Regions from separate parts of the Pseudomonas sp. KH_046_1 genome, predicted to be linked through region 3. Evidence: predicted binding sites of a transcription regulator. Region 3 holds the regulator's gene; each other region holds the start of a gene.

Region 1 (3,530 bases), 580 kb from region 3:
TCGATGACGATCTGACCGGCCAGCGCTTCGCTGACTTCTTCAATCTGCAAGTCCTGGCCCAATTCATCGATCACGCGATCGATCGGCACCAGCTTGGCGTTTTCGAGCGCACGCTCGAGTACCGCCATATCGAATTCTTTCTCTTCATGCTCGACGCGATAGCGCTTGGCCGCAGTCTTCGGATTGACCGAGATGACGCCGCAGTATTCCGGCATGTGCCGGGCGAAATCGGCGGTACCGATTTCGTTGGCCAGGTCGATGATGTCCTGCTTGTGGCTGGCGATCAGCGGGCGCAGTACCAGCTTTTCGGTCACGCAGTCGATCACTGACAGGTTCGGCAACGTCTGGCTCGACACCTGGGAGATCGCCTCACCGGTGACCAGTGCGTCGATGTGCAGTCGATCGGCAATTTGGGACGAAGCGCGCAACATCATACGCTTCAATACTACGCCCATATGACTGTTATCGACTTTGCCGAGAATTTCGCCCAGCACTTCTTCGAACGGCACACTGACAAATAGCACGCGTTGGGAGCTGCCGTACTTCTTCCAGATGAAATGCGCGACTTCCATGACGCCCAGTTCGTGGGCACGTCCGCCCAGATTGAAGAAGCAGAAATGCGCCATCAGGCCGCGGCGCATGATCTGGTAGGCCGCTACGGTGGAATCGAAGCCGCCGGACATCAGCACCAGGGTCTGCTCCAGCGCGCCCAGCGGATATCCGCCGATGCCGTTGTGCTGGCTGTGGATCACGAACAACCGTTGGTCGCGAACTTCGATCCGGACTTCGATTTCCGGCTTTTTCAGGTCGATCCCGGCGGCACCACACTGACGGCGCAACTGGCTGCCGACATATTTTTCGATATCGATGGAGCTAAATGGGTGCTTGCCGGCACGCTTGCAACGCACCGAGAAGATCTTGCCGGCCAGTGCATCACCGTAGTGCTGCTTGCACTTTTCAACGATGTCGTCGAAATCGCCCAGCGGGTACTCATCGATCTGCAGGAAATGCGCGATGCCCGGCATGCAACTCAGGCGCTCGCCCATCTCCTTCAAGGCCTTGGGGTCGCTGACGCGGGTTTCCAGCTCGAGGTTGTCCCACACGCCGTTCACCACCACGGCCGGGTCCAGATCGCGGAGCACGGCACGGATGTTCTTGGCCAATTGACGGATGAAACGCATCCGTACCGGGCGGCTCTTGATGGTGATCTCGGGGAAGACTTTTACGATTAATTTCATGGAAACAGCGCGCGCATGGCCTGCCGAAAAAGGGGGGCGCGGATTATAGCGGAAATTGCTCAAGGTTTAACCAGTTAATGTGCAGAAGGTTTTGCGCGCACCAAAACAGGTCATTTATTGAAATGAACGCCACATTGTAGGGCGGGATTTTCCGCTTTAAGGTACTTTTCCGCCTGACAGGCGTGAAATTGGGGCAAAAAACCCATGCTGGGGCACTGGCATGCAATTTGCTCCCTTGTGAGGCAGGTTGCCTTGGCAGAGTATTCGCGCCGGCATCACCCACATTTAAGGGCATCCATTACTAGCCCGAAGCCACCCGGAGGACACTATGTCGAAGTCGGTTCAACTCATCAAAGATCATGACGTCAAGTGGATTGATCTGCGCTTCACGGACACCAAAGGCACTCAGCACCACGTGACCATGCCGGCTCGCGATGCGCTGGATGACGACTTCTTCGAAGTCGGCAAAATGTTCGACGGTTCCTCCATCGCTGGCTGGAAAGGCATCGAAGCCTCCGACATGATCCTGATGCCGGACGACTCCACCGCTGTCCTGGATCCGTTCACCGAAGAACCGACCCTGATCTTGGTCTGCGACATCATCGAGCCTTCGAGCATGCAAGGCTACGACCGCGACCCACGTGCGATCGCCAAGCGCGCCGAAGAGCACCTGAAAGCCACCGCTATCGGTGACACCGTATACGCCGGTCCAGAGCCAGAGTTCTTCATCTTCGACCAGGTCAAGTTCAAGTCCGACATTTCCGGTTCCATGTTCAAGATCTACTCTGAACAAGGTTCGTGGATGTCCGACCAGGACATCGAAGGCGGCAACAAAGGCCACCGTCCAGGCGTCAAAGGTGGGTACTTCCCGGTTCCACCGTTCGACCACGACCACGAAATCCGTACCTCCATGTGCAACGCACTGGAAGAAATGGGCCTGACCGTCGAAGTTCACCACCACGAAGTGGCGACTGCCGGCCAGAACGAAATCGGCGTCAAGTTCAACACCCTGGTGAAGAAAGCCGACGAAACCCAAACCCTGAAGTACGTTGTACACAACGTTGCTGACGCTTACGGCCGCACCGCGACCTTCATGCCGAAGCCACTGTACGGCGACAACGGTTCGGGCATGCACGTTCACATGTCCATCTGGAAAGATGGCAAGAACACCTTCGCAGGCGAAGGTTATGCCGGCCTGTCCGACACCGCCCTGTACTTCATCGGCGGCATCATCAAGCACGGTAAGGCCCTGAACGGCTTCACCAACCCGGCGACCAACTCCTACAAGCGTCTGGTTCCAGGCTTCGAAGCTCCAGTGATGCTGGCCTACTCGGCTCGCAACCGCTCCGCTTCGATCCGTATTCCTTACGTGTCGAGCCCGAAAGCCCGCCGTATCGAAGCACGCTTCCCGGATCCGGCTGCCAACCCGTACCTGTGCTTCGCCGCACTGCTGATGGCTGGCCTGGATGGCATCCAGAACAAGATCCACCCTGGCGATGCCGCTGACAAAAACCTGTACGACCTGCCGCCTGAAGAGGCCAAAGAGATCCCACAAGTTTGCGGCAGCCTGAAAGAAGCCCTGGAAGAGCTGGACAAAGGTCGTGCGTTCCTGACCAAAGGCGGCGTTTTCAGCGACGACTTCATCGACGCTTACATCGCCCTGAAAAGCGAAGAAGAAATCAAGGTACGTACCTTCGTACACCCACTGGAATACGAGCTGTACTACAGCTGCTGATCCGGTAGCGCCGCAACACACGGCGTGACAAAAAGAGGCCTCCTTCGGGAGGCCTTTTTTGTGGGCAACTTCCGACAATGAAACTCGACATCTCCTCGGGCACACACAGCATCGTCCGGCATCAACCAACTTGAATGACTCGTAGCCTGTTCACTACCTGCAATCAACGGATGGAATGATGAAAACCTTCCCACTCAAGACGCTACTGGCCGCTCTCACCGCCCTCGCCCTTCTGGGCTGCACCACAAAACCCCCATCGACAGAAATCAAACGGGAAATCCTGCTTCAAAGCAGCAAGTCGTGGGATAGCACACCTTACGTTCGCTACCCGGATGCCGCGCCCGAGCTGACAGTGCTCAAACTCACGATCCCTGCCAATAGCAAACTCCCCTGGCACACCCATCCGATTCCCAACGCGGCTTACATCCTCTCTGGCGAGCTAACCGTCGAAGACAGGAACAGCGGCCAGACCCGGCGCATCAAACAAGGCGAAGCGCTGGCCGAAATGGTCAATATCACTCATCGCGGCGTCACCGGCGATGAACCGGTAGAACTTG
Region 2 (3,530 bases), 2.4 Mb from region 3:
CTTGCAGGCGGGCAGTGCCGTCGCTGTTGGTGACGTAGCCTTCCTTGTCGGTCTTGAACGTACCGGCACGGGTGTAGGTCAGCGAACCGTTGTTGCTCAGGACGAAGAAACCGTTGCCCTGGATACCCATGTCGAGCACGTTGCCGGTGTTGCTCACGTCACCCTGGCCGAACTGCTGGGAAACGTTGGCCAGGCGCACGCCGTTGCCGACAGTCTTGCTGCCGGTGCCCAGGCGGGTCGCCGAGTACACGTCTTCGAATTCTGCGCGGGACGATTTGAAACCGGTGGTCGCGACGTTGGCGATGTTGTTGCCGGTCACGTCCAGTTGTTTATTGGCTGCATAGAGACCGCTAAGGCCGATATTGAAAGACATCATCCACTCCTTTGTGCCGTGTTAGTCGGCTCTACATACCAATGGTTTGTACTTTGGACAGGGCAACGCTGCCCAGCCCGGCCAGATTGAGCATCAACTCACCGCCGGTCTGGCTGATGGTCACGCTGTTGACGGTGGCGGGCAGGTTGGTGATCAACGCGACGGACTGGCCATCGATCGTGCTCGTGGCGCCGAAGGTGTAGGTGCCCGCAGGTACCGTCTCACCCGCATCGTTCTTGCCGTCCCAGATGAAGCTGGCGTTGCCGGCCTTCTGCGAACCCAGGTCGATGGTGCGCACGGTCTTGCCGTCGGCGTCGGTGATCTTCAGGGTGGCGGACGCCACCGAAGACGGAACCACCACCGTGCCACTGAGGCTCTTGGTGGTATCGACCACGGCCTTGTCGCCCGGCGCGATGACCGAACGCCCCACCAGCGACGACGCCTGCAAGGCCTGGGACGAGTTGTAGTTGCTGGCCAGGCCGCTCACGGTGCTGTTCAGCGTGGTGATGCCTTCAAGGCTGCTGAACTGCGCCAACTGGGCCACGAACGCGCCGTTGTCCTGGGGCTCCAGCGGGTTCTGGTTTTTCAGCTGGGTCACCAGCAACTGCAGGAACGCATCCTTGCCCAGCGCCTTGTTGCCCGTGGCGCTGCCGGTTGCGGACGCGAGGCCGTCAGTCGTAGTGTTGGTCTTGATCGACGAGTTGGCCAGGATGTCGTTGAGGCTCAAACCACTGGTGGAATCGGTAACACTCATCTGAGTCGCCCCTTATCACTGACCGAGGGTCAGGACCTTCTGCATCATGGTTTTGGCGGTGTTCATCATTTCGGCGTTGGTCTGGAACGAACGGCTCGCGGAAATCATGTCGGCCATTTCTTCCACCACGTTGACGTTCGGGTAGTAGACGTAACCCTTGGCATCGGCCGCCGGATGGTTCGGCTCGTAGCGCGCCTCGAGATTGCTCTGGTCTTCGACCACACCCAGCACCTGCACGCCTTGGCCAGCGGCATCCTGGCTCTGGAACAGCGAGTCGCTGCCGCCGCTCTGCCCGCCCTGGAACATGGTGGCGAATACCGGGTGGCGCGCGCGGTAGGTCTGGTCGATGCTCGACGAGACCGTCTCGGCGTTGGCGATGTTCGAAGCGACGGTGTTCAAGCGCGTGGTCTGCGCACTCATGCCGCTACCGGCAATGTTGAAAACACTGGATAGAGACATGGCTTACTCTCCACGCAGGGCTGATACCAGCCCTTTGAATTTGCTGTTGAGCAGGGTGAAGCTGGCCTGGAAACCGATCGCGTTTTCCGCGTAGTTCGACTGTTCCAGCTGAGCGTCCACGGTGTTCTGGTCGATCGACGGTTGCATCGGCGTGCGATACAGCAACGACTCGTCGCCATTGCCCAGGCCTTCAGCTTCGATGTGACGGCTGTTGGTCATGTTCAAGGCGAAGGTGCCGCTTTTGGTTTTCTCGTTCTGCTCGGCGAGCACTTTCGAGAAGTCCAGGTCCCGAGCCTTGTAGTTCGGGGTATCGGCATTGGCGATGTTGTTGGCCAGGACTTCGGCACGCTGGGCGCGGAAGCCCAGGGCTTGTTCGTGGATACCGAGCGCTTTATCGAAGCTGATGCTCATGTCGGGAAACCTTCGGGTGACCTGATTTTTCGTAGGATCAACTTAGCAAGCCCCATGCCAATTCAAAAAAGCCCGGAAACCGGGGCTTTGCCGGCCATGGCAACGCGGCAATGCCAGAAAAGCGGCAACGGTTTTCCGCCGCATGCCGCTTTTCTGCCGCCTCCTCACCCTTTCAGAACACCGCCGGCCACTGTGGGAGCGAGCCTGCTCGCGATAGCGGTGTGTCTGGCAAAGCTGAACTCGACTGTCAGGACGCCATCGCGAGCAGGCTCGCTCCCACAGGGGTAGGTGGTACCTGTGAGAAATCATCAGGCACAAAAAAACGGGAGCCCTGAAGGACTCCCGTTTTTGATGAAATCAGTCCAATCACTTCGCCTGGTAAATGATCCCCGGGCTGCACTGAACCATCTGGTAATGATCCGGCAAACCGTTCAACGCTTCGGAAGCACCGAGGAACAGGTACCCGCCCGGCTTCAACGTGCTGTGGATACGCAACAGGATGTCCTTCTTCACCTCGGCGGAGAAGTAGATCAACACGTTGCGGCAGAACACGATGTCGAACTTGCCGAGGCTCGCGTAGCTGTCCAGCAGGTTGAAGGAGCGGAATTCCACCCGGCTCTTGATCGGCGCCTTGATCGCCCAGCGCCCCGGCCCTTTCGGGTCGAAGTAACGTTGCAGGCGCTCGGGTGACAGGCCGCGGCCGATGGCCAGGCTGTCGTACTCGCCGGTCTTGCAGTTGTTCAGCATGGTACCGGACAGGTCGGTGGCAACAATCTGCACACCCATCCTCAGCTGACCCAGGTTGACCCGCTCGAACTCGTCGATGGACATCGACAGCGAATACGGCTCCTGGCCCGACGAACACGCCGCCGACCAGATGCGCAGGCGCTGGCCGGGACTGGCCTTAATCGCTTCGGGCAGTACCTTGTTCTTCAAGACTTCAAACGGGTAGGTGTCACGAAACCACAGGGTTTCGTTGGTGGTCATGGCATCCACCACCTGCTCGCGCAAACCGCTGCGCGGCTGGGTCTGCATGCGCTGAACCAACTCACCCAAAGACTTGATGCCTTGCTGTTCCATCAGTTTGTTGAGACGGCTGGAGACCAGGTACTGCTTGTTTTCACCGAGCAAAATGCCACAGGCTTTTTCCAGGAATACCCGGAACTGTTCGAAATCCAAATTACCCGTAGACAATGATGCCGCCTCTTAAATCGTGTTGACTGCCAGGGGTGCGAGCCCCTAGCTGATATCTGCTGCTTTGATCCGGTCGACTACCCGGGATGCCAGGTCATCAGGACGGAACTTGGCCAGGAAGTCATCGGCACCGACCTTCTTGACCATCGCCTGATTGAATACCCCCGACAACGAAGTGTGCAGGATGATATGAAGCTTTTGCATGCGCGGGTCATTGCGGATTTCCGCCGTCAGGGTGTACCCGTCCATCTCCGGCATCTCGATGTCGGAGATCATCATCAGGAACTCTTCTTCCGGCTTCTTGCCCTCGTCGACCAGTTTGCGCAGGTAGTCCAGCGC
Region 3 (3,530 bases):
TCGGCGAGGTCGGCAATCGGCCCGAGCAGGTCGCTCTCGACGCTGATGGCTTCGGCCAGCGAGCGGTTGGCATTGGTCAGGGGGTGACGTCGGCGGGTTTCCGAGAAGCGCTTGAGCAGGGTTTCTTCGTCGGCGTCCAGGTACAGCACATCGCACTGGATGTGGCGGGCACGGACTTCCTCGAGCAGGTCGGGGAAGCGTGACAGGTGGCTGGGCAGGTTGCGCGCGTCAATGGAAACGGCGACCAGCGGCTGTAACAGCTCGGTATGAACCAAGGCGCGTTCGGCCAACTCCGGCAGCAGGCCGGCAGGCAGGTTGTCGATGCAGTAGTAGCCGTTGTCCTCAAGAACGTTGAGGGCGGTACTTTTACCTGAGCCGGAACGGCCACTGACGATGATCAAGCGCATGATTACTGACCGTTTTGCTCGTCCAGGACAACCTGATACAGGGCTTCGTTGCTTGCAGCACTACGCAGCTTTTCGCGAACTTCCTTGCGGTCGAGCATGCTGGCGATCTGTCGCAGCAGCTCAAGGTGCGCATCGGTGGCGGCTTCCGGGACCAGCAGCACGAACAGCAGGTCAACCGGCGCACCATCGATGGCGTCGAAATCGATAGGGGCGTCCAGGTGCATCAATGCACTGATGGGCGAAACACAGCCCTTGAGACGGCAATGTGGAATAGCGATTCCATTGCCAAACCCGGTGGAGCCGAGTTTTTCACGGGCAATCAGTGCCTCGAAGACATCTTGCATCTCCAGGGCCGGCACTTCGCGGGCGATCAGATTGGCAATTTGTTCGAGGGCTTTCTTTTTACTGCCTCCCGGCACGTTCACCAGGGAACGGCCGGGGGTCAGGATACTTTCAAGTCGGATCATGGGTAGGGAGTGTTAACGACCGGTTGCGCCCTGGAGGAGGCTCTGGGTCTTTTCCTTATGTTTTTTGAGTTGTTTATCCAGCTTGTCGGTGAGTGCGTCGATCGCGGCGTACATATCGGTATGTTCCGCGTTTGCGACCACTTCATTCCCGGGAATATGCAGCGTGGCTTCGATTTTCTGCTTCAGTTTTTCGACGGTCATCGTGACCTGCACATTAGTGATCTTGTCGAAATGTCGCTCCAATCGTTCGAGTTTTTCGCCGATGTAGGTGCGAAGAGGTTCGGTCACTTCCAGTTGGTGTCCACTGATGTTGACTTGCATACAGCTTCTCCTTCGTTGCCAGTGCATAAAGCGGTAGATCAGATGATCTACCACTGGAACGCTGTGGCGTGGCTCTACATCAACCGCTTGCGTTCGCTCGAAGGCGCGATCCCGAGGGATTCGCGGTACTTGGCGACGGTGCGGCGAGCCACCTGAATGCCTTGTGCCTCCAGTAAACCAGCGATCTTGCTGTCACTCAACGGCTTTTTCTGATTTTCCGCGGCAACCAGTTTTTTGATGATCGCCCGGATCGCCGTGGACGAGCATTCGCCGCCTTCGGAGGTGCTTACGTGACTGGAGAAAAAGTACTTCAGTTCATAAATGCCCCGGGGGGTGTGCATGAACTTCTGGGTGGTCACCCGTGAAATCGTCGATTCATGCATGCCGACCGCTTCGGCGATGTCATGCAGGACCAGCGGCTTCATGGCTTCGTCGCCGTACTCCAGAAAGCCGCGTTGATGCTCGACGATCTGGGTGGCAACCTTCATCAGGGTTTCATTGCGGCTTTGCAGGCTCTTGATGAACCAGCGGGCCTCCTGCAACTGATTGCGCATGAAGGTGTTGTCGGCGCTGGTGTCGGCGCGGCGCACGAAACCGGCGTACTGGGCGTTGACCCGCAGACGTGGCACCGACTCCTGATTCAGCTCCACCAGCCAGCGCTCGTTGTCCTTGCGCACGATAACGTCAGGAACGACGTACTCGGCTTCGGTGGACTCGATCTGCGAGCCCGGGCGCGGGTTGAGGCTCTGGACCAGTTCGATGACCTGGCGCAGTTCATCTTCCTTGAGCTTCATGCGGCGCATCAACTGGCTGTAGTCGCGGCTGCCAAGCAGGTCGATGTAATCGGTGACCAGGCGCTTGGCCTCGGCCAGCCAAGGTGTCTTGGCTGGCAATTGACGCAATTGCAGCAACAGGCATTCACCCAGGTTGCGGGCGCCGATGCCGGCGGGCTCGAACTGCTGAATGCGGTGCAGGACGGCTTCGATTTCGTCCAGTTCGATGTCCAGTTCCGGGTCGAAGGCTTCGAGGATTTCCTCGAGGGTTTCGTCCAGGTAGCCCTGATTGTTGATGCAGTCGATCAGGGTCACGGCGATCAGGCGATCGGTGTCGGACATCGGGGCCAGGTTCAGCTGCCACAGCAAGTGGCTCTGCAGGCTTTCGCCGGCCGAGGTGCGGGTGGTGAAGTCCCACTCGTCGTCGTCACTGCTGGGCAGGCTGCTGGCGCTGGTCTGGTAAACGTCCTCCCACGCGGTGTCGACGGGGAGTTCGTTGGGGATGCGCTCGTTCCAGTCACCTTCATCGAGGTTATCAACCGTCGGGGCGCTTTCCTGGTAGGAGGGCTCCTGGATGTCAGTGTTGGGCTTTTGTTCGGCGTTGTCGGCCAAGGGGTCGGAATTGTCGAAGTCGTCGCCTTCTTCCTGGCGTTCGAGCATCGGATTGGACTCCAGGGCCTCCTGGATTTCCTGTTGCAGGTCCAGGGTCGACAATTGGAGCAGGCGGATGGCCTGTTGCAGCTGCGGTGTCATCGTCAGCTGCTGGCCCATTCTCAAGACTAGCGATGGTTTCATGGCAGGGGCTTAACACCTTATTCGCCGGCGCACATGCGCCATCCACTACAGGGCGCCGGGGCGCCAAACATAAGCAAATTATATGCCTGAAACTGAATGGTTTGCCTAGAGCGCTGTAACAATAAAAGCTGCAAAGTTTTGTTGACAGGTTGCTCCGGCTGGCTCCTGAACATCTTTGAAGCGTCGGGTTTGCCTGGAGCGCTGTAACAATAAAAAAGAGTTGATTTTTTATCGAGACAAGCGCCCGTCGACTGCTCTGGCACCTCGGTGTCTTACAGGCGGAATTCGTGGCCCAGGTACACTTCCTTCACCAGGTCGTTGGCCAGGATGGTTTCAGCGTCGCCTTCAGCGATCAGTTGACCGTCATTGACGATATAGGCGGTTTCACAGATATCCAGGGTTTCACGAACGTTGTGGTCCGTGATCAGCACGCCAATGCCTTTGGCCTTGAGGTGGTGAATGATCTGCTTGATGTCACCGACCGAAATCGGGTCCACGCCGGCGAAGGGTTCGTCGAGGAGGATGAATTTCGGGTTGGTGGCCAGGGCGCGGGCGATTTCAACGCGGCGGCGCTCACCACCGGACAGGCTCATGCCGAGGTTGTCGCGGATGTGGCTGATGTGAAATTCCTGCAACAGGCTTTCCAGCTCTTTGCGACGACCGGCCTTGTCGAGCTCCTTGCGGGTCTCGAGGATGGCCATGATGTTGTCGGCCACCGACAGTTTGCGGAAGATCGATGCTTCCTGCGGCAAGTAGCCGATACCGGC
Region 4 (3,530 bases), 1.1 Mb from region 3:
GGTCAACGACGCCGAGGTATGCTGCAGCCACAAATGCAACAGACCAACCCGACACGCCTTGAGTTCAGGCAAGCCGGCGAGTAACTCGTCCGTTACCAGATGAAAGCCCCGGGGCCTCGCCCGCAAGGTAATCAGAGTCTGTTGCCACATACAGTTCTCCGCACGTTCGGGGCGCATTCTAGCGCGCTCTGGGAAAAAACAAAGGCCCTAATATTCCTTCAGTCCTGTAAGCCTTTGGCCGCACAAAAACACCCGACGTAAACATCGTAAAACCTGTAGGAAAAAACCTTTCAGCTCAGCCTTCAATGACAAATTCCAGACAAAAAAATGCCCGGCAAGCCGGGCAGGTTTTTATACGCTTGCTTACAAGTTGTAGCCGCGTTCGTTGTGAAGCGCCAGATCGATGCCGACCGCTTCTTCTTCTTCGTTGATACGCAGGCCCATGACCGCATCCAGCACCTTGAGGATGATGTATGTGGCGATCGCGGTGTAGATCACCGTGAAGCCTACGCCTTTGCACTGAATCCACACTTGTGCGGCGATGTCGGTCACGGTGCCGAAGCCACCCAGGGACGGAGCAGCGAACACACCCGTCAGGATTGCGCCGAGGATACCGCCGATACCGTGCACGCCGAAGGCGTCCAGGGAATCGTCATAGCCGAGCTTGCGCTTGAGGGTGGTGGCGCAGAAGAAGCACACCACGCCAGCTGCCAGACCGATTACCAGCGCGCCCATCGGGCCAACGGTGCCGGCAGCCGGGGTGATTGCCACCAGACCGGCAACCACGCCCGAAGCGATGCCCAGTGCACTAGGCTTGCCGTGGGTGAGCCACTCGGCAAACATCCAGCCCAGTGCAGCAGCAGCGGTAGCAATTTGAGTCACCAGCATCGCCATGCCGGCGGTGCCGTTGGCCGCAGCGGCGGAACCGGCGTTGAAACCGAACCAGCCGACCCACAGCATGGCCGCGCCCATCAGGGTGTAACCGAGGTTGTGCGGCGCCATCGGCGTGGTCGGGAAACCCTTGCGCTTGCCCAGCACCAGGCAGGCAACCAGACCTGCTACACCTGCGTTGATGTGCACCACGGTGCCGCCGGCGAAGTCGAGCACGCCCCAGTCCCACATCAGGCCACCGTTGCCGGACCAGACCATGTGCGCGATCGGCGCATACACCAGGGTGAACCAGATGCCCATGAACACCAGCATCGCGGAGAACTTCATCCGCTCGGCGAACGCACCGACGATCAGCGCCGGGGTGATGATCGCGAAGGTCATCTGGAAGGTAACGAACACCGCCTCAGGGAACAGCGCCGCAGGGCCGGTCAGGCTGGCTGGCGTTATGCCGGCGAGGAATGCCTTGCCCATGCCGCCGAAGAACGAGTTGAAGTTGACGACGCCCTGCTCCATGCCCGTGGTGTCGAACGCGATGCTGTAGCCATAAATGACCCACAGGACGCTGATCAGACCGGTAATGGCGAAGCACTGCATCATCACGGAAAGAATGTTTTTCGACCGGACCATGCCGCCGTAGAACAGCGCGAGGCCGGGAATTGTCATGAACAGCACCAAGGCTGTCGAGGTCATCATCCAGGCGGTGTCGCCGGAGTTGAGGACTGGGGCCGCCACTTCGTCTGCCGCCAGAGCAAGGCTGGGCATTACGATGGACAACAGGGCTCCTAGCCCTGCGAATTTACGCAGAGTCATATTGTTTTCTCCTGGGGCGTTGGGTTTGTGGCGGCTTAGATTGCGTCGGTATCGGTTTCGCCGGTACGGATGCGAATCGCCTGTTCCAGATTGACCACGAAGATCTTGCCGTCACCGATCTTGCCGGTGTTGGCCGCCTTGGTGATGGCCTCGATTACCCGGTCCAGATCCTTGTCGTCGATGGCGACGTCGATCTTCACCTTGGGCAGGAAATCGACCACGTATTCCGCGCCGCGGTACAGCTCGGTGTGACCCTTCTGCCGACCAAAGCCTTTGACTTCAGTGACGGTAATGCCCTGCACGCCGATCTCGGACAGCGACTCGCGTACGTCGTCCAGCTTGAACGGCTTGATGATGGCAGTGACTAGCTTCATGAAAACTCTCTCCCGAATTGGTGGACTTGCCCCAGGAAAACAAACCCGACTCAAGTCTAAGCGCAGTGCCTGGCTTTGTAACGCATCGTCGGCCTTACCTGCCCGTTCGACGCCAGCTAACCGCTCCTGACGAAGCACTCCCCGTGTTTCGCTTGGCGCACTGCATTCGTCACAGCGACTGCATCAGTGCATGGGTCACCAGCATCTAAGCAGAAACCTTGCCATCTCCACAAAACTCATAGTTTTCAATCTTTTGCTGGCAGATGTCTGCCATATCGCAACAACACTCGCCTGGTTACGCACAATAACGGTGCGACGCCGTCCGTCCCCATGCGCGAAAAGCGTGCGCCCTTCGCCTGCGCAAATGACTATAGACACTGCGTGATACACTGCCCGTCATTGTTTCCAGGACATTGCCCATGCTCGCGCCAAAAGACTTCCTCGACGCCCTGACCGGCACCGCCTCCCGACTTTTCAGCGGCGACACGCCTCTGCCGAAAGCCGAAATCGAAAGCCAGTTCAAAATGTTGCTGCAGAGCGGCTTCAGCAAACTGGATCTGGTGAGTAGGGAAGAATTCGATAGCCAGATGGTTGTATTGGCGCGCACCCGGGCGCGGTTGGAGAGCCTTGAGGTGAAGGTGGCTGAGCTGGAAGCGAAGCTGAATCCGCCAACCGAATAAATTCTGATGTGAAATGCAGTCCCCTTGTGGGAGCGAGCCTGCTCGCGATTGAAGGTCGGAACGACCTTGCGCTTCATCTGTAGGAGCTGCCGAAGGCTGCGATCTTTTGATCTTCAGCCCCGCAACAATCCCGGCAACGTCCTACAAACATCACACCGCCGTCCGATTGCGTCGCTAGGTATCCGGTCTCTAAGCTCATCCCCAGCTGAATGCTCAGCACTGGGTTTGGCGACCTGGATAGCATCCGACGCACCGCGACCACATTCGATTCAGGGAATTATCCCATCTCGAATTATGGCGGCTGTGCGTGGGAGACCTTCAGGTCTGCCGGTTTGTCCGGATGCACCGGTTCGCCAACCCGCGCGCAGCTGCCACCCTTTCGTTTGGCGACGAACAGAGGCAGCTTCCTTCATACGCATCCGGAGTTGCAAAATGGAAGAAAGCTATCTAATCCCTCATGTCTTCACCCGCCACAAACTCCACCTCCACGCCCTACTAATACAAAACCAACCCTGGTTCAGCGCCCGCGACCTAGGGCGACTTCTACGCATCTACCTCAACGACCGCCAAGTCCGAAAACTCGACCCCGACCAATACCAAACAGCCAAAACCCTCATCCACGGCCACATCGAAAACACCCTGCTGATCAGCGAATCCGGCGTCTACGCCTTGCTGGTCTATCACTACTGCCCCGAATACCGAGCCTTACGCGAATGGCTCACCCACGAAGTTGTTCCCGCCCTGCGAGATGCCCAATACCCCACCACAACCGAAC

The links. Region 3 encodes sigma-54, which starts transcription at its own class of promoters, with help from an activator protein. Its sites were predicted from a motif close to ANTGGCATNNANNTTGCTNT; they were not measured.
Region 1: the regulator sigma-54 is predicted to act here: its motif matches at 1,453-1,472, upstream of glnA (type I glutamate--ammonia ligase).
Region 2: the regulator sigma-54 is predicted to act here: its motif matches at 2,040-2,059, upstream of flgB (flagellar basal body rod protein FlgB).
Region 4: the regulator sigma-54 is predicted to act here: its motif matches at 2,282-2,301, upstream of glnK (P-II family nitrogen regulator).

The regions. Positions count from the first base shown of each region.
Region 1 is NZ_CM174481.1:377,313-380,842, reverse strand. It holds gene thiI (tRNA uracil 4-sulfurtransferase ThiI) at 1-1,238, opposite strand, end outside; gene glnA (type I glutamate--ammonia ligase) at 1,567-2,973, shown strand; gene AC3IT9_RS01710 (cupin domain-containing protein) at 3,152-3,530, shown strand, end outside.
Region 2 is NZ_CM174481.1:4,869,309-4,872,838, forward strand. It holds gene flgE (flagellar hook protein FlgE) at 1-373, opposite strand, end outside; gene flgD (flagellar hook assembly protein FlgD) at 405-1,127, opposite strand; gene flgC (flagellar basal body rod protein FlgC) at 1,143-1,586, opposite strand; gene flgB (flagellar basal body rod protein FlgB) at 1,590-1,997, opposite strand; gene cheR (protein-glutamate O-methyltransferase CheR) at 2,364-3,191, opposite strand; gene AC3IT9_RS22295 (chemotaxis protein CheV) at 3,237-3,530, opposite strand, start outside.
Region 3 is NZ_CM174481.1:954,587-958,116, forward strand. It holds gene rapZ (RNase adapter RapZ) at 1-407, opposite strand, end outside; gene ptsN (PTS IIA-like nitrogen regulatory protein PtsN) at 410-874, opposite strand; gene hpf (ribosome hibernation-promoting factor, HPF/YfiA family) at 887-1,195, opposite strand; gene AC3IT9_RS04220 (RNA polymerase factor sigma-54) at 1,270-2,763, opposite strand; gene lptB (LPS export ABC transporter ATP-binding protein) at 3,036-3,530, opposite strand, start outside.
Region 4 is NZ_CM174481.1:6,163,272-6,166,801, forward strand. It holds gene AC3IT9_RS28320 (secondary thiamine-phosphate synthase enzyme YjbQ) at 1-150, opposite strand, end outside; gene AC3IT9_RS28325 (ammonium transporter) at 364-1,701, opposite strand; gene glnK (P-II family nitrogen regulator) at 1,737-2,075, opposite strand; gene AC3IT9_RS28335 (accessory factor UbiK family protein) at 2,495-2,755, shown strand; gene AC3IT9_RS28340 (BRO-N domain-containing protein) at 3,188-3,530, shown strand, end outside.